Linked DNA regions of Geobacillus stearothermophilus ATCC 12980. The protein of the gene in region 2 interacts with the protein of the main gene of each other region in a pairwise test. Links are inferred from orthologs where the notes say so. Each region holds a gene or a part of one and is shown on either strand. Other genes may lie near its edges.

Evidence for each region.
Region 1: the proteins of rho (region 2) and hfq interact in binary tests that used the Escherichia coli proteins (3 or more experiments, as listed by UniProt). The link is inferred for Geobacillus stearothermophilus ATCC 12980 from one-to-one orthologs.
Region 3: the proteins of rho (region 2) and yhbY interact in binary tests that used the Escherichia coli proteins (3 or more experiments, as listed by UniProt). The link is inferred for Geobacillus stearothermophilus ATCC 12980 from one-to-one orthologs.

The regions. Positions count from the first base shown.
Region 1 is NZ_CP128494.1:1,114,806-1,121,932, reverse strand. Bases 2,377-5,253 are described here. They hold hfq (RNA chaperone Hfq), read right to left. Parts: upstream 3,991-5,253; coding sequence 3,763-3,990; downstream 2,377-3,762. Other genes in these bases: QSJ10_RS05955 (methyl-accepting chemotaxis protein), read right to left, coding at 5,166-5,253; miaA (tRNA (adenosine(37)-N6)-dimethylallyltransferase MiaA), read right to left, coding at 4,025-4,972; spoVK (stage V sporulation protein K), read right to left, coding at 2,496-3,428. Also shown: GTPase HflX, read right to left, coding at 1-10; QSJ10_RS05985 (trimeric intracellular cation channel family protein), read left to right, coding at 171-788; QSJ10_RS05980 (DMT family transporter), read right to left, coding at 1,206-2,051; more of QSJ10_RS05955, read right to left, coding at 5,254-6,860; QSJ10_RS05950 (MDR family MFS transporter), read right to left, coding at 7,072-7,127. UniProt on the Escherichia coli protein: RNA chaperone that binds small regulatory RNA (sRNAs) and mRNAs to facilitate mRNA translational regulation in response to envelope stress, environmental stress and changes in metabolite concentrations.
Region 2 is NZ_CP128494.1:2,729,175-2,736,328, forward strand. What follows is about bases 1,444-4,347. They hold rho (transcription termination factor Rho), read right to left. Parts: upstream 3,581-4,347; coding sequence 2,306-3,580; downstream 1,444-2,305. Other genes in these bases: QSJ10_RS14835 (thymidine kinase), read right to left, coding at 1,444-1,691; rpmE (50S ribosomal protein L31), read right to left, coding at 1,850-2,050; glpX (class II fructose-bisphosphatase), read right to left, coding at 3,897-4,347. Outside these bases: prfA (peptide chain release factor 1), read right to left, coding at 1-478; QSJ10_RS14830 (hypothetical protein), read right to left, coding at 573-1,013; more of QSJ10_RS14835, read right to left, coding at 1,068-1,443; more of glpX, read right to left, coding at 4,348-4,859; murA (UDP-N-acetylglucosamine 1-carboxyvinyltransferase), read right to left, coding at 4,894-6,180; fsa (fructose-6-phosphate aldolase), read right to left, coding at 6,283-6,924; QSJ10_RS14865 (class II fructose-bisphosphate aldolase), read right to left, coding at 7,018-7,154. UniProt on the Escherichia coli protein: Facilitates transcription termination by a mechanism that involves Rho binding to the nascent RNA, activation of Rho's RNA-dependent ATPase activity, and release of the mRNA from the DNA template.
Region 3 is NZ_CP128494.1:1,956,487-1,963,514, forward strand. The notes cover bases 2,377-5,154. They hold yhbY (ribosome assembly RNA-binding protein YhbY), read right to left. Parts: upstream 4,024-5,154; coding sequence 3,730-4,023; downstream 2,377-3,729. Other genes in these bases: rsfS (ribosome silencing factor), read right to left, coding at 2,377-2,555; yqeK (bis(5'-nucleosyl)-tetraphosphatase (symmetrical) YqeK), read right to left, coding at 2,552-3,130; QSJ10_RS10660 (nicotinate-nucleotide adenylyltransferase), read right to left, coding at 3,039-3,689; aroE (shikimate dehydrogenase), read right to left, coding at 4,027-4,857; yqeH (ribosome biogenesis GTPase YqeH), read right to left, coding at 4,881-5,154. In the rest of the region: QSJ10_RS10635 (helix-hairpin-helix domain-containing protein), read right to left, coding at 1-238; late competence protein ComER, read left to right, coding at 340-1,158; QSJ10_RS10645 (class I SAM-dependent DNA methyltransferase), read right to left, coding at 1,459-2,202; more of rsfS, read right to left, coding at 2,199-2,376; more of yqeH, read right to left, coding at 5,155-5,990; QSJ10_RS10680 (YqeG family HAD IIIA-type phosphatase), read right to left, coding at 5,993-6,508; QSJ10_RS10685 (sporulation histidine kinase inhibitor Sda), read left to right, coding at 6,848-6,976; QSJ10_RS10690 (phosphatidylserine decarboxylase), read right to left, coding at 7,027-7,028.

The DNA.
Region 1 (7,127 bases), 1.6 Mb from region 2 along the record:
CACGGCTCATGGCATCCCCCTTCCTTTCCCTCGCGGCGAACATGTTCTCTACGTTCATGATACCAAATCCCACCGTCGGTCTGCTAGTTCGTTCCAAAAAAATGATTGATTTTCCGCCGCTTTTGCCCCTACAATGATACAAGAACACTGCACGGAAAGGAACAGCACGAATGACGTGGGAAGTATTGAGCATCATCGGCACGATCGCCTTTGCCATTAGCGGGGCGATCGTCGCGATGGAAGAGGAGTACGATTTGCTTGGGGTGTACATTTTAGGGATTGTCACCGCTTTTGGCGGCGGGGCGGTGCGCAATTTGCTGATCGGGGTTCCCGTGTCGGCGTTATGGGAACAAGAGCCGCTCTTTCTTGTCGCTTTGGCGGCCATGACAGTTGTGTATTTGTTCCCAAAGCAAATGCTGCCGCCGTGGAAGCGGTGGGGCAACTTTTTTGACGCCCTTGGGCTGTCCGCGTTCGCCATTCAAGGAGCGCTGTATGCCGTCAACATGGGTCATCCGTTAAGCGCGGTCATCGTCGCCGCGGTGTTGACCGGAAGCGGCGGCGGCATCATCCGCGATGTGCTCGCCGGACGGAAGCCGCTCGTGCTGCATGCGGAGATTTACGCCGCCTGGGCGATTTTGGCCGGCCTTGCCGTCGGGTTGAAATGGACGGATTCGCCCGTAGAGCTGTATATGCTGTTTATCGCCGTCGCCGCTTTGCGCATTTTGTCCTACACATACGGTTGGAAGCTGCCGCGCCGGGCGGTTGGGGAAACAGCGGGCGAGCCATGATAAAACGGCAAAATTGATTCGTACGAAAAGAGAGACGGCTCCTCGCTTTGATAATAGATGCAATTTAAAGCTTTAACATTTTTCGTCTTTGCCGGTCATTGCATCCGACTGTCGAGTGACCGAACAACGCCGCTTAAAGACCCATGAATGGGTCTGTGAAGCAAGTCGTTGTTCGGTCTTCCGTCACGCTAAGGCGTGACGGAGGCAAGCCACACACTTGCCTTCGACAGTCGAAAATGGGCAAACCACTTTTCTGTCAAGGATATGTTAAACTTCTTTGTTGCATCTATCCTGAAAATACCCGAACTCCAAAATGTGTAAAGTTGTAAAATTCAACATAGAGGTCTTTTCATCCTTCCGATGGTGACGAAATTTTTTTGTCATGGGAGTCTATATATAGTTTGCTGACGCTTTCCTTTACGCGCTTTGCTCGCTTCGCACCGCCACGGCCACGCCGGCAGCAATGAGCGCCCCGCCGAGCCAAAACGAGACATCGAGTTGCTCTTGTAAAAACAGCCGGCCAAAGAGCGAGCCGACGCCGGCGTCAATCATTTCCATCCCTTTGTTCCAAAGAAAAAATGCCCCTGCTGTCGATATAACGCCAAGATACAACACCCCAAGGGCGACGGGAACACTCCAATGGCTCGCAGCAAGCCCCGGCCCTTCGGCTAGCATCATCGGCGTCATGCCAATGAGTGCCACAAAAATGGCATACGTGGTGATCGAAAACACGGACAAGCGGGCCGAAGCGATTTTCACGAGCACCGACAACAGCGCCCAAGTGACCGCCGCGCCGACTAAGCAAATGTTGCCAAGAAACGTTGATTCTTCTCCGCCTCCTAAGCCGACGATGACGATGACACCCGCTGTCGCCAGTAGCAGCGCAGCCATTTTCCGCCATGTGAGCGTCTCGCCAAGCAGCCAGCGGGCAAACAAAACGACAAACGCCGGGGTCGAGGCGGTGATGAGGGAAGCGGTATGGGCGTTCGACCATTTTGTGCCGACAAACTGCAACGAAATGGAAACGACATAGCCGATGATTCCGATTGCGATGACCATCCCCCAGTCGCGCCCGCTCTTTGGCGGGCGCTCCCGTTTCGCCGCGGCGATGGCACCAAGCACAATCAAGGCGACGGCGTAGCGCAGCCAGACAAGCGTAAACGGCGGAATGTAGTCCAACACGTATTTGCTCACGACGTACATCCCGCCCCAAATGCTGGCAGCAAGCGATAAATACAAGGAAGCAAGAACAGGTTGTTTCATGGCATCGATCCCCTTTGCGTTCTTCTTTCTGCTGCTGACTCCAAAAGCAAAGCCGTTATTTTCAGAACTAACAGCCAAACAAGACGGTGCTCGATCAGCTAGACGTCGCTTTCTTCCGGAGGAAACACAGGGGCGAGCGGAACCGTCAAATCCGGTTGCCAAAACGAAACCAGCTCATCGCGCGGATTTCCTGGGCGGCGAAATGAATCGCCTGCTGCCCCGAGCCGCACATCCGGTTGATTTGCACGGCCGGCACTTCGACCGGAAAGCCAGCTTCGAGCGCCGCGAGCCGGCCGATGTTGTATCCTCTTTTTTGCGGCACAAAAAAGAAAGGAAGACCTCTTTCTTTCGACAAGAAAAAGAAAGAGGAGCCTCCTTGGCTTTTTTATCATCTCGCGCCGAGAAGACCCCCACTTCCACGCGTGAGCGTAGGTGGGAGAGCGTTCAAGCATGAATCACTAAATCGCGGTCACGGATCGTCATCAGCTCTTTTTTGTCATAGCGCCCTTCGTGCAGAAGACGGACCGCCTGCTTGCGGATCGCTTTTTCGATTAAGTTGCGCACATAGCGGCCGTTGCTGAACTTGAGGCGGCCGGTCGCTTCCAGCGTCCCTTCGAGATGAATGTACAGTTTCCGCTCCGCTTCCGGCGTCATGTCGTATTCGCGCTCACGCAGCATTTGTTTGGCGATTTGCACGAGCTCTTCGACGGTATAGTCCGGAAACTCGATCGTCAGCGGAAAGCGCGACGGCAACCCTGGGTTCAACGATAAAAAATAGTCCATTTCTTTCGGATAACCGGCTAAAATGACAACCAAATCGTCGCAATAGTCTTCCATTCCTTTCACAAGCGTATCGATCGCTTCCTTGCCAAAGTCTTTTTCCCCGCCGCGGGCGAGCGAATACGCCTCATCGATAAACAAAATGCCGCCGCGCGCTTTTTTGATCAAATCGCGCGTTTTGCTCGCCGTATGCCCGATGTACTCTCCGACCAAATCGGCCCGCTCCGCCTCGATGAAATGCCCTTTGGACAGCACGTTCATCTCAAAAAACAGCTTGCCGAGCAAGCGAGCCACCGTCGTTTTGCCGGTGCCGGGATTGCCTTTGAAAATCATATGGAGCGCCTGGCGGTTGGCCTTTAAGCCGTTCTCCTTGCGCAGCCGGTTGATGTACAGCCAGGCGTAAATTTCCTTGATGATTTTTTTGACATGATCAAGGCCGATCAGCTGATCAAGCTCCTTTTGAATATTGCGGAGCGCCTGATGCTCTTCGCCATCGAGCCAGTCGTTTCTCTCTTCTTTCACTAAATGGTTTACCGTTTTGGAGTTCAACACGATGTTGATTTGCCCTTTCGCCTTGTTCATCGTCAATTCTGACAAGGGGCGTCACCTCGCTTACCATTTTCTTCCATACGCACCCGTTCCGACTTGGCTTTTGACGCCTTGCCTTTTCGTTACTAGTATACGTACGCCGCCGCCGATCCGTGACAATCGCCCAAACGAACAGCGGGTCGGCTATAGCGGAAAAAGTTTGTATATGTTATTCACAAAAGCGGCGGTTTACGCATCTGAATTCACCTCGTCCCTCACTTCCCTTCGGGTGACGCAGGAGCTTGTCGATCAAATAGCGGGCGCGGAAGGAAAACGGGAAATGGCAAAAGGCGCCCTCCGCGAAGGAAGGCGCCTTTTTTCGGCGGCGCATGTACCGTCGGTCTTACTGTTCGGTTTCAAAATGGATGTTCCGCTCCGGCGCAAACGTCGAAATGGCGTGCTTGTAAATGAGCTGTTGTTTTCCTTGCACTTCCAAAAGTACGGTGAAGTTGTCAAACCCTTTAATGTATCCGCGCAGTTGGAAGCCGTTCAATAAGAAGACGGTCACTTGAATGCCCTCTTTGCGCAGCTGGTTTAAAAACTGGTCTTGAATATTGATCGTATTTTTCATCAAACGTCCTCCTCTTTTCTCTCTAAGGATATAATTATATATTCGCTTCAAGTTGAAGCTTTCCTGCTACATAGCGAGAAATTTCCTCCACCTTGGCGGCGAACTGCCCAGCGTCGGTCATGTCAAACCATTTCACCGGCATTTGGTTGCGAAACCAAGTGAGCTGCCGTTTCGCATAGCGGCGCGAATTTTGTTTCAGCAGCTCAATCGCTTCATCAAGGGAAACGCGGCCGTCAAAATAGTCGTACAGCTCCTTGTAGCCGATGGCTTGCACCGCCTGGCAGTCGCGCAGGCCGCGGTCATAAAGCGCCCTCGCCTCTTCGATCAACCCTGCGGCGATCATCTCATCGACCCGCTCGTTGATGCGGCGGTAAAGCGCCTCCCGCTCCGCCGTCAAGCCAACGATGGCCGCCTCATACAAAAGCCGCTTTGACTGCCCTTGCTGCCACTCGCTGAACGGCTTTCCGGTCGAGTGATACACTTCTAAGGCGCGGATGACGCGGCGGATGTTGTGCGGATGAATGCGGGCCGCACTTATTGGATCAACCGCCTCAAGCCGCCGGTGAAGCGCTTCGGCTCCTTGCTCGGCCGCCAGCTGTTTGAGCGCCCGGCGGTACGCTTCGTCGGAAGGGGCGGCGGAAAATTGGTAATCGTAAAGGGCTGCCTGAATGTACAGCCCGGTGCCGCCGACGATGATCGGCAGCCGGCCGCGCGCCGAAATCTCGGTGATGAGCGCACGGCAAAGCCGCTGAAATTCGACGACGGAAAACGGTTCGCACGGCTCTTTGATGTCCAGCAAATGATGCGGGATTCCTTCCATCTCATCGGGCTTCACTTTCGCCGTGCCAATGTCCATCCCTTTATAAATTTGCATCGAATCGCCGCTGATGACCTCTCCGCCCAGCTTTTTCGCCAACGCGATGCCGAGCTTCGTTTTGCCGACCGCCGTCGGCCCGACGATGACGGCGACTTTCTCAGCCATAGCGCGTCACTGCTTTCTGTTGTGGGACTTGTGTCAACCATCATTATACATAAAAACAGCTGTGCATGGAACCATTTCTTTCATACGTTTTCTCCATCCACAAATCGTTTTATACATGACAGCGCGAAAAATCGCCTTTCTTCCCTTTCGCCATAACCATATGAAAAAAAATGAACGCCATAAAAGGCGCTCATCATAATGAAAACTTGTTGACAATCGCCTGCAAATCGTCCGCCATTTTCGAGAGCGACGCGGCCGAAGCTGAAATTTCCTCCATCGAGGCCAGCTGTTCCTCGGTCGCCGCCGACACCTCCTGCGCACCGGCCGATGTCGACTCGGCCACGTCAGCGACAAGCCGGACGGAGCGCACCATTTGCTCCGAAGAAGAGACCATGTCGCTGACCGCGGTGGATACGTCGCGGATTTGCGCCGCAACTTCGTCCACGGCGGCGCGAATGCGGGCGAACATTTCTCCCGAGGCGCGAATGACGTTCGTTCCGGCCGTCACTTCGTTGACGACCGACTCCATCGATTGGACGGCATGGACCGTTTCTTCTTGAATGGCATCGATCAATTCCGCGATTTGCTGGGCCGATTGGGCCGATTGCTCGGCGAGCTTCCGCACTTCGTCAGCAACGACGGCAAAGCCGCGCCCGTGCTCGCCGGCGCGCGCCGCCTCAATCGCGGCATTTAACGCAAGCAAATTCGTCTGCGCCGCGATGCTGCGGATTGCTTCGATGATGGAGCCGATTTGCTCGGAACGGTGGCCAAGCCCTTTAATGAGGTCAGCCAGCCGCTCGACCGTATCGTTCACTTTGTTCATTTGCGCGACGCCCGCCTCGATCGTTTGCCCGCCCTCAGCCGCTTGTCTCGACGCCTCACTAGCGATGGCGGACACGCTTTGCGCCCGTCCGGAAATTTGCTCGATTCTCTCAGACATCGAATCGACCGCGGCGGACGTTTCTTCCACGCTTCGCATTTGCTTGTCCATGCCGGAAGCAACGCCCTGAATCGTCATGGCGATTTGCTCGGTCGCCTTGCTCGTCTGTTCGGCGCTCGCTGCCAGCTCCTCCGACGAAGCGGCGACTTGCTCGGCGTTTTGCGCCACTTCCTTTAGCACTTCGCGCAAATTTTGGGCCATTTGTTCAAACGAAGCGGCCAGCTCGCCGATTTCGTCCCGGTTGCGGACGCCGGTTTTCGTCTTGGTCAAATCGCCGGCAGCGATCCGACCAGCCGCATCCGACAGCACCAATAGCGGGCGGGAAAGCGAGCGGCTGATGTAATAGCTGACGGTCGCTCCAGCCGCCACCGTCAACAAGCCGACGATGATGATCAGCCGCTTGACCGCAGCCGCCGATGCGCTCGCATCATCATTAGCTTTCTTCATTTCCTGCTCCTGGAGAGCGACCAATTGATTCACCTTTTCATCAAATTGGGTTGTTAAGTCGCGCCCTGTTGTGGTCACAAGGGCGATGTACTGCTCCGGTTTGTTTTGCGCTTTTAAGTCGAACGTTTTTTGCCCAAGTTCGTAAAACTGCTGTTCAAGCAAATCGAGCTCGGCAAGCTGCTGTTTCGTTTCTTCCCGCGTCAGCTTCGCCGCAAGCTTTTCGCTTATTTTCTTGTACTCCTCATGCGCTTTTTCAAAGTTTTTCCTTAACGTCTCATCGCCAGTCAACAAATAGCCGCGCATGCTGCCGACTTGGCGGTGGATGAGCACCTCCAGCTCCTTGACGTTGACGAGCTTCGGCACCCGTTTGTCAATGACAGTATATGTACCGTTCAGTTTGGAAATTTCGTAATAAGAAAAGCCGACTAGCCATACAATCAATACGCAGACAAGGCCAAACCCAGCCAGCAGTTTTCTGCGCACGGTCATTTTCATGTTCATTGGCAAATCCTCCTTCTGTGAATCAGTATGTTGTTCTATCTACATTATCGGATGATCACAGACAATGTTTAGGGTTTTTTTGGCTCTTTTGCCATCTTTGATGAAAAGGCCTGCTTCATTGAGAAAATCAACTGGATTTTCTCAATGAGCCTCCTCTTTCACCGTCAACTCGCAAAGAGCAAACAGGCCGCACCCATGCCGCTTCCCCGCCTTACGCCGTTCCTTCCGGCTGCCACGTGTTTCGGCCGGCTTCGGCTTCATCATGAA
Region 2 (7,154 bases):
CTTTATAGCCGCCGAGGCCGGTCGGGCTCGCTTCGATCACTTCCGTCTTCCACCCTTGCGATTCCGCATAGCGCGTATACATCCGGTACAAGTCGCCGGCAAACAGCGCTGCCTCTTCACCGCCGGCGGCCGCGCGGATTTCCATAATGACGTTTTTCTCATCGTTCGGGTCTTTCGGCAAAAGCAGCACTTTCAGCTTTTCAACAAGCGCCTCTTCCCGTTCTTCCAGCTCGTCAATTTCCTCTTTCACCATCTCCCGCAGCTCCGGATCGAGCTTTTCCTCAAGCATCGCCTTCGCTTCCGCGAGTTGGTCGCGAACCGATTTGTATTCACGGTACGTTTGCACCGTTTCCGCCAAATCAGCCTGCTCTTTCGAATAATCGCGCAGTTTTTTCGGATCATTGATGACTTCCGGATCCATTAAAAGTTCATTCAGCTTCTCATACCGTTGTTCGACAGCTTCCAACCGGTCAAACACATCACTCACCTCTGTTTTTCCACACAGTCTAATTTCAAATTATATCATGAAAAAAGGCCAAACAAAAACTCCCGCTGTTCGCAAGCGGGAGCTTTTAGTTCAAGCGCACAACAATTTCGTATGTCGGAATCGCTTTTGTCAACAATTTGTCGATGCGGCTCGCCTCGCGCCGCCGCTCTGCAGCAGACAACTCATCCGGCACATCGACGGTGACATACATATTGCCGCCGTGAAACCAAACGGAAACGGGGCGATAGTCGGTGTGCCGCTCGATCAGCTGCATTGCTTTGCGCGTATCGGCGCGCTGATTTTCGCTTCCTTCGGTCAAACTGATGAAGTTCGGATTTTGCCGCGTTTTTTCCGGATCGTCAAAGTTGTTGTACAAGTCGCGGTCGGCATCGATTTTCGGCCGTCCGTCCGTCATCAGCCGCGTGCCGTTTTTGTCTTCGCTTTGCTGACGGTAGGACGGGTGATCTGGGTTGAGCGAGCAGGCAGAAAGAAGCAAAACAACCCCTAACAGCCAGATGCGTTTCATCATTTCTCCTCCCTGCTGTTAGGATGTCCGCAACAGGCAAGAATATGTACGCCTTCATTCGCCTGCCCGTTCGGAAAGCGGGCGGCCGTACCATTTGTTCGGTTTGCCCGGCACTTCATGGTGATGGCGGCAGCGCGGTTCGTACGCTTCGCTGGCGCCGACCAAAATGACCGGATCATCATAAGAGGCAGGCACCCCGTTAATGAGCCGCTGCGTCCGGCTGGCCGGGGAGCCGCACACCGTGCATACCGCTTGCAGCTTCGTCACCGACTCGGCGATCGCCATCAGCGCTGGCACCGGCCCAAACGGTTCGCCGCGGAAATCTTGATCCAACCCGGCGGCGATGACGCGATAGCCGCGGTTGGCGAGCGTTTGGACGACGTCGATAATGTCATCAGAAAAAAATTGCACTTCATCGATGGCGACGACATCGGTGGCGGCGGAAATGTAACGAAACATTTCCGCAGGCGTCGCGACCGGAATGGCGATCACCGAATTGCCGTTATGCGACACGACGGCATCTTCGCGGTAACGGTTGTCGATCGTTGGTTTGAATACCTTCACTTCCTGTTTGGCAAACTGAGCGCGGCGGATGCGGCGGATCAGCTCTTCCGATTTGCCGGAAAACATGCTGCCGCAAATGACTTCGAGCCAGCCGGACTGCGTCATCACGTACATCGGGCCCTCTCCTTTCGCTCCACACTGTCATCGAAACGATGAGCGCCCCTGCCAGGCCAGGCCAAAACGGCCGGGGCGCCCTGGCGACAGGGGCCGTCCATCTAGTTTCACGAAAAAGCAGGCAAGCGCACCGCTTGCCTGCTTTCGTCCGTCCTTGATTACTTAAGGCCGTATTTTTTATTGAATTTATCGACGCGGCCCGCTGCCGAAACGAATTTTTGTTTGCCCGTGAAGAACGGATGGCATTCCGAGCAAATCTCAACGCGCAGTTCGTCTTTGACCGAACCGCTTTCGAACTCGTTTCCGCATGCGCAGCGGACGATTACTTTTTTGTACGCTGGATGGATCCCTTGTTTCATCGTTTTCATCTCCTTCCGCCCTGTATCTCATCGAAACAGAGTTATTCGTTCGCGCGGGCTCAGCCAAGCCAAGACTTCTCCCGGTTTGGCCGGGCGCCGCGCATGGAACGGCCGGGGCTTCGCGGAAGCGGCCCGGCCGGTGCAGACGGTTCATCGTATGAACACATCGATGTTGGTCCAAACACACATGTTAAGATTATAACAGCTTTTCCGCTCATTTGCAACGGGCGATTCCCGACAAATTCCGCCAGCTTGTTATAGGCGAAGCGGGCCGCCGTTTCTCCATTCTTGCTCAAGCAGCGCGAAAAACTCTTCGTTTGATTTTGTGCGGCGCAGTTTGTTCAAAAACCGCTCGATAAAATCCGGCGAGTCGGCCATCGTTTTGCGAATCGCCCACAGTTTTTCTAAATGTTCTTTCGGGATGAGCAGCTCCTCTTTGCGCGTCCCGGAGCGGCGAATGTCGATGGCCGGGAAAATGCGGCGCTCGGCGAGCGAGCGGTCGAGATGGAGCTCCATGTTGCCCGTCCCCTTGAACTCTTCGTAAATGACGTCATCCATGCGTGACCCGGTGTCGATGAGGGCGGTCGCCAAAATCGTCAAGCTGCCGCCTTCTTCAATGTTGCGCGCCGCGCCGAAAAAGCGCTTCGGCCGATGAAACGCCGCCGGATCGATCCCGCCCGAGAGCGTGCGCCCGCTCGGCGGAATGACCAGGTTGTACGCGCGGGCGAGGCGCGTGATGCTGTCCATCAAAATGACGACATCGCGCTTATGTTCAACAAGCCGCATCGCCCGCTCCAGGACGAGTTCAGACACCCGGATATGGTTTTCCGGCACCTCGTCAAACGTCGAGCTGACGACTTCTCCTTGCACCGACCGCTCAATGTCGGTCACTTCTTCCGGCCGCTCGTCAATGAGCAAGACGATCAACTCGACATCTGGATGGTTCGTCGTAATGCTGTTGGCGATTTCTTTCAGCAGCATCGTTTTCCCAGCTTTTGGCGGCGCGACGATCAATCCGCGCTGGCCGAAGCCGACCGGCGCGATCAAGTCGATGATGCGGGTCGACAGCTTGTCCGGAGTCGTTTCGAGCTTCATTTGCCGGTTCGGATAAAGCGGTGTCAACGCCGGAAAGTGGACGCGTTCCTTGGCGATTTCCGGGTCTTCGCCGTTGACCGCTTCGACATGAAGCAAGCCGAAGTAGCGTTCGTTCTCTTTCGGCGGCCGCACCTTGCCGGATACTTTGTCTCCATTGCGCAGATCAAAACGACGGATTTGGGAAGCGGAAATGTAAATGTCTTCCGAGCTCGGGGAATAGCCGACCGGACGCAAAAAACCGAATCCTTCCGACGGAATGATTTCGAGAACGCCTTCCATGAACGAGAGGCCGTCTTGTTCGGCACGTGCTTTCAAAATGGCAAAAATAAGCTCTTTTTTCGTCAACTTGCTGTAATAAGAAATTTTGTATTGCTTGGCGAGCTCATACAGCTCTTTGAGCTTCATGTTTTCTAAAGCCGCTAACGTTAAGTCCATTTTGACACCACACTTTGCAAAGTTTCCTATTCTCCCATCGTTTTTGTTCGGGCATCGTTCGACAGGCGAAGGGATCATTTCGTATAAGAAGATAATGAAGGCTGAAATGAAGTAGAATGGCAGAGCTTATTTTTGCATAAGCAACACGACTATTTTACCCTTTTTTCCGCTTTTTAATCAATCTTTTTTTCGTTCCGGGCAAAGCGGCGCCTCTCGATGCCGGCGCCGCCAAGACGGATGGAAAGGAAAGCCGCGGGATTGTTGTCGTTTGATTCCAATGAGCGGTGTAGGCGCTCCGGCCCGTCGGCGGAACGTCTCACTTAAAGACCAAATTCGGTTTTTTCTTCAAGCTGTGCCGCCCTTCGATAAAGCGGACGGTGCCGGATTTGGCGCGCATGACGACCGAGTGGGTGAGGCCGTACGCCCCCTTGAGCTGAACGCCGCGCAACAGTTCGCCGTCCGTGACGCCGGTGGCGGCAAAAATGGCGTCGTCCCCTTTCACCAGGTCGTCCATGCGCAGCACTTTGTTGACGTCAATGCCCATTTTCTTGCAGCGCTCGAGCTCGGCCTCGTTTTGCGGCAGCAGTTTTCCTTGCAGCTCGCCGCCGAGGCATTTTAACGCAACCGCCGCGAGCACTCCTTCCGGCGCGCCGCCCGAGCCGAACAAAATGTCAACGCCGGTATGGTCGAACGCCGTGTTAATGGCGGCGGCGACATCGCCGTCATTGATGAGCTTAATGCGGGCGCCGGCTTCACGCAGCTCATGAATGAGACGCTCATGGCGCGGACGGTTGAGAACAACCGCGACGACGTCTTCAATATCTTTGTTTTTCGCCTTCGCCACCGCTTTTAAATTGTCGATGATCGGCGCCTCAATATCAATCATGCCGACCGCTTCCGGGCCGACGGCGATTTTCTCCATGTACATATCGGGCGCATGAAGCAAATGGCCGTGGTCAGCGACCGCGACGACCGCCAAGGCGTTCCAGCCCCCGGACGCGACGATGTTCGTCCCTTCAAGCGGGTCAACGGCGACGTCAACGCGCGGACCGTAGCCGTTGCCGAGCTTCTCCCCGATATACAGCATCGGCGCTTCGTCCATCTCCCCTTCGCCGATGACGACCGTCCCTTTCATCGGCACGGTGTCAAACACATCGCGCATCGCCGACGTCGCGGCGTCATCAGCCTCATTCTTTTTCCCGCGCCCCATCCAGCGGGCGGCGGCAAGCGCCGCCGCTTCGATGACGCGCACGAGTTCCATCGATAAGCTTCGTTCCATCGTCGTTCTCCCTCTCCCCTTTGTCGACTGGACGTTACGCGTTTTTCACTTGCTCGATTTCTTCATCGGTCATTTTTTCGCGCCAAATGACGGCGCCGAGTGCGGACAGCTTCTCGACTAAGCCGCTGTAGCCGCGGTCGATATGCTCGACGCCGGTAATTTCCGTCACCCCATCAGCCATCAGTCCGGCAATCACAAGCGCGGCCCCGGCGCGCAAATCGCTCGCCTTCACTTTCGCCCCTTGCAATTGGACCGGGCCGGTGACAATGGCCGAGCGGCCTTCCACTTTTACGTTGGCGTTCATGCGCCGCAGCTCATCGACGTGTTTGAAGCGGGCGCTGTAAATGGTATCCGTGACGATGCTTGTGCCGTTCGCTTTTGTCAATAAGGCGGTAAACGGCTGCTGCAAATCGGTTGGGAAACCGGGGTAGACGAGCGTCTTGACGTCAACCGCTTTCAAAACATCAGAGCCGCAGACGAGAATTTGGTCTTCTCCCGTCTCGACGCGCACGCCCATTTCGCGCAGTTTGGCCGTCAGCGATTCGACGTGCTGCGGGATGACGTTGTCGACGACGACTTCATTGCCCATCGCTGCAGCGGCAATCATGTACGTGCCGGCTTCAATCCGGTCCGGAATGATGGCGTGGCGGCAGCCCGATAATTTTTCGACGCCGTCGATGCGGATGACATCGGTGCCTGCGCCTTTAATTTTCGCGCCCATGTTGGAGAGCAGCGTCGCCACATCAATGATTTCCGGCTCTTTTGCCGCGTTTTCGATAATCGTCCGCCCTTTGGCGCGCACCGCCGCCAGCATGATGTTGATCGTCGCGCCGACGCTGACGACGTCCAAAAAAATGCGGGCTCCGCGAAGCTCCTCAGCGCGCAAATAGATGGCGCCCTGCTCGTTCGTAACGGTGGCGCCGAGCGCTTCAAACCCTTTAATGTGCTGATCGATCGGGCGCGGTCCGAGGTGGCAGCCGCCCGGCAGGCCGACGACCGCTTTTTTGAAGCGTCCGAGCATCGCGCCCATCAAATAGTAGGAGGCGCGCAGCTTTTTCACCTTTCCGTTCGGAAGCGGCATGGAAACCATGTTCGTCGGGTCGATGACCGCCTTCTTGCCGTCAAATGAAAACGAACCACCGATTTCTTCGATCAAGCTTCCTAAAATGCGCACATCGGAAATGTCCGGCAATCCTTCGATCGTCACCGGCGACTCGGCCAAAATCGCTGCCGGAATCAAGGCGACCGCGCTGTTTTTCGCGCCGCTCACTTTGATTGTTCCCTGCAGCCGATCCCCGCCGATGATTTTGATTTTATCCATCGTCGTCTCCCTTCTTTGCTCGGAAGTGGCTTCACCTTTCGGATGAGAAGACAAGGCCGGGCGGGGTGAGCCCGCTTGCCTTTAGAGGCAAACGCCTTATTTTCATTGTTGCCGATTCCAGTCGGCAAGAAACTTCTCGATTCCTTGATCGGTGAGCGGATGGTGGAACAATTGCATCAGCACTTTGTACGGGACGGTGGCGATGTGCGCCCCGCGCAACGCTGCTTCCGTCACATGGTGCGGGTGGCGGATCGAAGCTGCGATGATTTCCGTTTCGATGCCGTGAATGTTGAAAATGTCCGCAATCGTGGAAATGAGCTCTAAGCCATTATGGCCGATGTCATCGAGGCGGCCGAGGAACGGAGAAACGTATGTCGCGCCGGCGCGCGCCGCCAATAGCGCCTGGTTGGCGGTAAACACGAGCGTCACATTCGTTTTAATGCCTTTTTCGCTGAACGTTTTTACCGCTTTTAACCCTTCCGGCGTCATCGGCACTTTAATGGTAATGTTCGGAGCGATTTTCGCCAGCTCTTCTCCTTCCTCAATCATGCCGGCCGCATCGGTCGAAATGACCTCGGCGCTCACCGAACCGGAGACGATGGATGTAATTTCGCGCAGCCGGTCATGGAACGAAACGTTTTCTTTCGCCACTAAGCTCGGGTTGGTCGTGACGCCGGCCAAAATGCCGAGCTCATGGGCGTGTTTAATTTCTTCCAAATTGGCGGTATCAATGAAAAATTTCACTACGTATCCCTCCTTGTCATTATTTGGACGCAGGCAGGCAAGCCCGGGTGACGACCGAAAGCTGCCTGCCAGGCCGATCTTGCCGTTTGCTCGTTATTGCGCCGCTTTTCCGGACGAGCCGAATTCACGCATTTTGCCGATGACCGTCGCTTTGATCGCGTCGCGGCCCGGACCGATAATTTTGCGCGGATCATAGACGTTCGGGTCTTTGGCAAGCAGTTCACGGACCG
Region 3 (7,028 bases), 770 kb from region 2 along the record:
CCTCATACACTCCGGGGTTCGCGACCGCCCCTTTCACATCCACCACAGCGGTTTTTGACGCCTCGTTCTTTTTTTCTTCCGTCCGGGCGGCATCCGTTTCAGCCGCCGCCGGCAAAACGACTTGCCCCTTTTCATCCGTCGGATGATGAAACACCCATAACCCCGCCGCCGCGGCAAACAACAAGAACATCCCGACTTTTCCATACCGTTTGCCAAGCTCCTGCACATGCTCCCACATACGATCCCATCCTTTCCATCTCAAGTCATAAACCGAGCCTTTTTCTCATACATATCAAAAAAGAGATTTCCGGTGAACCAAAACCGGGAGGGGGGACACACATGAACATCGGCGTCATCGGCACGGGGAATATGGGCACCATCTTAATCGAAGCGTTCCTCGACTCCGGCGCTGTGAAAGCGGATCAGCTCGTCATCACGAACCGTACGCTTGCGAAAGCGTTCGCGATACAACGCGCGCATCCCGGCATGGCAGTGGTTGCCGATGCGGCTGAAGTCGTCAAACAATCCAGTTTCGTTTTTTTATGCGTCAAACCGCTCGACATCCACCCATTGTTGCAGCAGCTGGCCCCGCACTGGACAAAGGAGCATTGCCTTGTGTCGATCACAAGCCCGATCAGCGTAAAACAGCTTGAAACAGCCGTCCCTTGCCAAGTCGTGCGCGCCATTCCGAGCATCACAAACCGCGCGCTCTCCGGCAGCATACTCATCACAATCGGATCACGCTGTTCGGCCGACTGCCGGCAAACGATCGATGATCTTCTCCGGCGCATCGCCTCGCCGGTGTATATCGATGAGGCCATCACCCGCGTCGCTTCCGACATCTCCAGCTGCGGTCCGGCGTTTTTCAGCTATTTGCTGCAACGCTTCATCGACGCCGCAGCGGCCAAAACCGCCATCACGAAAGAACAGGCGACGATGCTGGTGACCGACATGATCATCGGCTTCGCGGAATTGATGAAGCAAAACTTGTACACGCTCCCGACGCTGCAGGAAAAAGTGTGCGTCAAAGGCGGAATCACCGGGGAAGGAATCGCCGTCCTCGAACAGCGGCTCGACGGCGTCTTCGAAGAAGTGCTGGCGAAAACACATGAGAAGTTTCAAGAAGATGTGGAAAAGGTGAAGCAACAATTTTCGTGAACATGAATTCGACAGCAAGCGGCAAATTCCTGCTTGGCCTGACCAAATTTGTTTCAATCCTCACCCGGCTTAATAGCCGGGTGCATAATCCTTCTAACTCACACATCTTTTTCAATTTCCCAGCCGTCAATCGCGTCGATCGCAACATTTGGCCATACATTCACCCCCTTCTTTTCCACATGCGCATAAAAAAAAGAGCCATGCGGCTCTTTCCTTCTTTTCATCCTATTTGGCGCAGTGTTCAACCATGTCTCCAATGCTTCGCTGGCAACAGCGCCTTCGTTTTTGTCGATCTCGCCCTCATCGCCTCCTCGCCACAAAAAACCACCGTTCCGCCGTCTCGGTCGGGGGCGCATCGGTGAAATCGGCGGTCACCTCGAGCACCTCAAAGCCAGCGGAATCGAGCCATCGCTCATAGACAGCGCGCTCAAACGTGCGCTGTTCGTGCCATTCGTCATAGCGCTCGTAAAGATCGCCGCGGCGGGCGAAAAACGTCAGTTCGTGCCCGACGCTGTGCGGCCAGTCAAGCGGATGGCACGTCCAAATGTAGCTGAGATCGTCGCCTTGATCGGCGAAGACGGCATTGCGGAACAAGACGTCCATTTTGTAAACCGAGTGGACGTCAAACAGCAGCAGCCCTTCAGGACCGAGCGCGCGGGAGACGGCGGCGAACGTCCGTCTCACGTCCTCTTCATCTGTCAAATAGTTGAGCGCATCGCAAAAAATGAAGGCGCCATCAAGGCCGGAAAATCCGTCCAGCTCCGCCATGTTTTGCTCGAAAAACGGCACGTGGACACCGGCTGCCTCCGCTTTCGCCTGGGCGACGGCGAGCATATGTTCAGAGAGATCCACGCCGGATACTTGCCATCCGGCCTTGGCGAGGCGGATGGCAAGCTCTCCCGTCCCGCAGCCGATGTCGACAACCCGCCGTCCCGGCCGTTTGGCGTATCGGGCGAAAACCCGCTCGACAAATGATTGCCACGCATCATACGGCGCCTCGGCCATGAGCGCATCGTACCAATCGGCGAAACGAGCATAGGTCATGGCTGCAGCACAGCCGCGACGTCTTCCATTGGGGCGTCCCCCCAAAGCCGTTCGAGATTGTAATAGTCGCGCTCGTCTTTCGCAAACACGTGGGCGACGATGTCGCCGAGGTCCACAAGCACCCATTTCGCCTCCTGGAATCCTTCAACCCGCTTCACCGCTAAGCCGTGCTCTTCCGCTTGGTCTTGAATTTCGCGGGCGATGGCCTGCACTTGTTTGTCCGAATTGCCATGGCAAATGACAAAATAATCGGCAACGGGCGAAATGCCTTTCATATTGAGCACGACAATGTTTTCCGCCTTTTTATCATCCGCGGCGCGAACGATAAGCTGCAACGCCTCTTGTTCCGTCACTGTTTTTCTTCCCCCTTCACTTCACGCACGAGTGAATTGTACGCATGAATCGTATCTGGATAAATGAGCTGGCGCTTCTCAAGCAAAAACGCAATCGTATTTTTCACCGCCTGCAACAGCGCGCGATCGAGATCTTCCTCGGCGAGGCGCCTTACTTCCTCAACGCCGGGAAACTTCCTCCCCGGTTCGATATAGTCAGCCAAATAAATAATTTTTTCAAGCAGCGTCATTTCAGCTCTTCCCGATGTATGGTAGCGAATGGCATCCAGCACGTCTGGATCGTCAATGCCGACTTCCGTCTGCACCAAATAGGCGCCGACGGGCGCATGCCACAATTCACTGTTGTACGCAAGCAAGTCGTTGGGCATATTGTGCGCCAAAATGATTTGTTTCATTTCTTCAACCGGGCGGAATTTCGCATAGTCATGGAAAATGGCGGCCAATTCCGCTTTTTTCGCGTCGGCGCCATACTGGTTGGCTAGCTTAACGGCCGTTTCGACAACGCCAAGCGTATGCTCGTAGCGCTGCTCCGTCAACTGTTGTTTCACAATCAGCAACGCCTGTTCTCGCTCCATATAATCCCTTCTCCTCAATATAAAGTCTCACACCTTCCGGCACGAGGTAGCGGATCGTCTGCCCGTTTTGCACCCGCTGGCGGATAAGCGACGAAGAGACGGCAAACTGCGGCACCTCCACCTCGACGACCGGGTATGGCGTTTCCATGGAATAACCGGGGCGCTTCACCCCGACAAACGTCACAAGCTTAATCAGCTCGTCAATGCGGTGCCAGTTCGGCAAATATTCGACCATATCCGCCCCGATAATGAAATAAAACTCATCATCCGGATGCATGGCGACGAGCTGCTGGACCGTATCGTACGTATAGGAAGGCCCCTCCCGTTCAAGCTCGATCGTCTCAACACGAAAGTATGGATGACCGGCCACCGCCAACTCGAGCATGCGGAGCCGATCCTCGCTTTTCGTCACTTGTTCGTGCTGCTTATGGGGAGGAAGGCGGTTGGGCAGAAACCAAATTTGTGACAACTCAAGGGCGTCAAGCACTTCATTCGCCATAATCAAATGGCCGTAATGGGGCGGATCGAACGTTCCGCCGAGAATCCCGATTTTTCCCATCTTCCTTCCCCCCGCCGTTTCATCTTGGCCGCGCCGCTTGTCAGTCAGGCAAAACGATTTGTTTGTGTTCTTTCGACTCTTTGTATAAGACGATCGTATTGCCGATCACTTGCACAAGTTCGGCCCCCGTCCCGGCTGCCAGCTGCTCAGCGACGGTGTAGCGGTCTTCTTCGCAGTTTTGCAACACGCTCACTTTCAACAGTTCGCGCGCCTCCAGCGCTGCGGCAATTTGTTTCGTCATCTCTTCGGTGACGCCGCCTTTGCCGACTTGGAAAATCGGCTTGATATGATGAGCTTGCGCCCGCAAAAACCGTTTTTGTTTTCCCGTCAGCATATGTTACCTCCTTAACGCTTCGATGACAAGCTGTTTCATCCGGTTGACATCCGGCCATTGGCCGGTCCATTTTTCAAACGCTAGCGCTCCCTGGTACACGAGCATGCCGACGCCGTTTTGCACACGAGCGCCGCGTGCTTTCGCTTCCTTCAGCCACTTCGTTTCAAGCGGGTTGTAAATGATATCCGATACGATCGTCCCCGGCTGCAGCCGTTCAAGGGAAAGCGGCTGCGCCTCGACACGCGGATGCATGCCGACAGAAGTGGTATTGATCATAATATCGTATTCGTCAAGCCGCGTTTCCGCCTCGGCGAGTGAAAAATACGCCGAGCGGCCATCCTCCCCTTCGCGCACGAGCTGCTCCGCCTTTTCCGCCGTCCGGTTGGTCATATCGATGCGCTTGGCTGCCGTCGACAGCAACGAAAAGTAAATGCCGCGCGCCCCGCCGCCAGCGCCGATCACCAAAATCCGCTTGCCGTCGAGACTGACGTCCATTTCCTCCTCGAGCGCCTTGACGTAGCCAGGTCCGTCCGTATTATAGCCGACGAGCCGGCCGTTGTCATTGACGATTGTATTTACCGCCCCGATGCGGCGCGCATGTTCGTCCACTTCGTCCAAAAACGGAATAACCGCCATTTTATGTGGAATCGTCACGTTCACGCCAGCGATGCCGAGCGCACGAACACCAGCAAGCGCCGCCCCGACTTGCCCCGGCTCGACGGAAAACAAATGATAGCGCGCCGGAATGCCCAAACAGGCGAATGCATCATTATGCATGAGCGGCGACAGCGAGTGCTCGACGGGAAACCCAATCAACCCGTATACCTTTTCCACGTTTCTCCCCCTCCCGCTTTCCATTAAATCAACGATTGACGGATAAATACATCGACCCCTTTTGGAGCATGGACGACAAGCTGAGCTCCCGGGTCGTTGCACGTCACCCAGCCGAGTCCGGAAAAGACGATGTCCGTCTTCCGCTCTTTCACCGACAGCGAGCGCGGCACAAGCGGCGGAAATTCAGCGGCATAGCGCTTGCTTGGCGGCGACAGCAACTCGCCAAGCTGATTGGCATAAAGGGAGTCGGCTTTTTCCAACTTTGTCCGATGAACCGTCAACTCATTGGCCATGTAGCAGACGAACGAACGGCGCCCGCCTTTGATGTAATCGAGACGGGCCAAACCGCCGAAAAAGAGCGTCTGCCCTTCGTTGAGCTGATAAACGCGCGGATGGATTTCCCGCTTCGGCGTAATGATTTTCAAATCGCGCGCATCGACAAAGTGCGCCATTTGGTGATGGTTGATGATCCCTGGCGTATCATACAACGTCGCTCCACTCTCAAGCGGAATTTCGATCATATCGAGTGTCGTCCCCGGGAAATATGACGTGGTAATCACATTCCCTTTGCCGGTCGCCTCTTCAATGATGCGATTGATGAACGTCGACTTGCCGACATTCGTGCAGCCGACGACGTAGACATCGCCGCCCTCACGGTAGCGATTGATCGCTTCCATCACCTTCGCCATGCCAATTCCTTTCGCTGCGCTGACAAGGCAGACGTCAACCGGACAGAGCCCCAGCTCTTCCGCCATGCGGCGCATCCAGCGCAGCAGCTTCGGGTATTTGACCGACCGCGGCAATAAATCCGCCTTGTTGCCGACAAGCAAAATCGGGTTGTCAGCCGCAAACCGTGGCAATCCTGGAATAAAGCTTCCGTTAAAGTCAAAAATATCGACGATGTTGACGACAAGCGCCTTCGATTCCCCGATGCGGTGCAACATGCTCAAAAAATCATCATCGTCAAGCGGCACATCTTGCACCTCGTTGTAATGTTTTAGGCGGAAGCAGCGCTGGCAAATCACCTCTTCCGCATCTTTTTCGAGCACGCTTTTTGGCGCATACCCCGCGTTTTTTGGGTTTTCGAACTGAATGGCCGCCCCGCAGCCGATGCAACGCAGTTGTGGCTCCACGATCATTCCTCCCAATAAATCATGCCTTTTTTCCGCATAGCGTTTAAAATTTTCCGTTCCATTTTCCGGTTAACGCGCGTCCATAATCCGTCCGTCTGGGCGACCGGGACGACTAAAATCGTGTTCAGTCCGAGCCGGTTGCCCCCAAGCACATCGGTCAGCAGCTGATCGCCGATGACGACGACTTCCTCTTTGCTCAGCCCCATCATGGCCAGTGCCTGCAAAAATGCGCGCGTCAGCGGTTTGCGCGCTTCAAAGATGAACGGGATGCCAAGCGGTTCGGCAAACGACTGCACGCGTCGTTTATTATTATTCGATACGATCACAACCTTAATGCCCGCCCGCTTGACCGTCTCAAACCAGGCGGCCAGCTCCGGCGTGGCGCTGGGCCGGTCCCATTCAACGAGCGTATTGTCCAGATCGGTGATAATTCCTTTTACCCCTTTTTTCTTCAGATCGTCCGGCTGAATGTCAATGACGCGCTTCACAAATTGGCTTGGCAAAAAATAATGAAGCATATCGCTCACCTGCCTTTGTCTTTGCTTTTCCCATGATAGCGAATTTGGCCGTTCATTTCAAAACAAAGTTTGGCAGCCGACCGGCTGCAGACATGCAGAACAGAAAGTTTTCGACAAATTCCGCGCCCTCCTAGTTTGTGGATAACTGTTATCCACAACATTCACAAAGTGATGATCATGCCTACACTACTTTATAAACAAGTTTTCCACACATTATCCACCACCCCTGTGGATAACAGAACGGTTGTTCTATTTTGCAAATTGTGGTACATTGAAAGTAACCTACCATTATATGTATAAACCCATCATTTCATTCCATTCAAAAGGAGGGCTTCGCCGATGAGACATTTATCGGATGAACTGTTGATCAAGTCGTACTTCAAGGCGAAAGAACTCAACTTAAGCCTGGAATTCATCGAATTGATCGAAAAGGAAATCCAGCGCCGCTCATTGACCCATAAAATCTAGCTGTCGTCGTGAAACGGAGGCCTTCGGGCTTTTTTTTGTTGCCAAAAGCCTT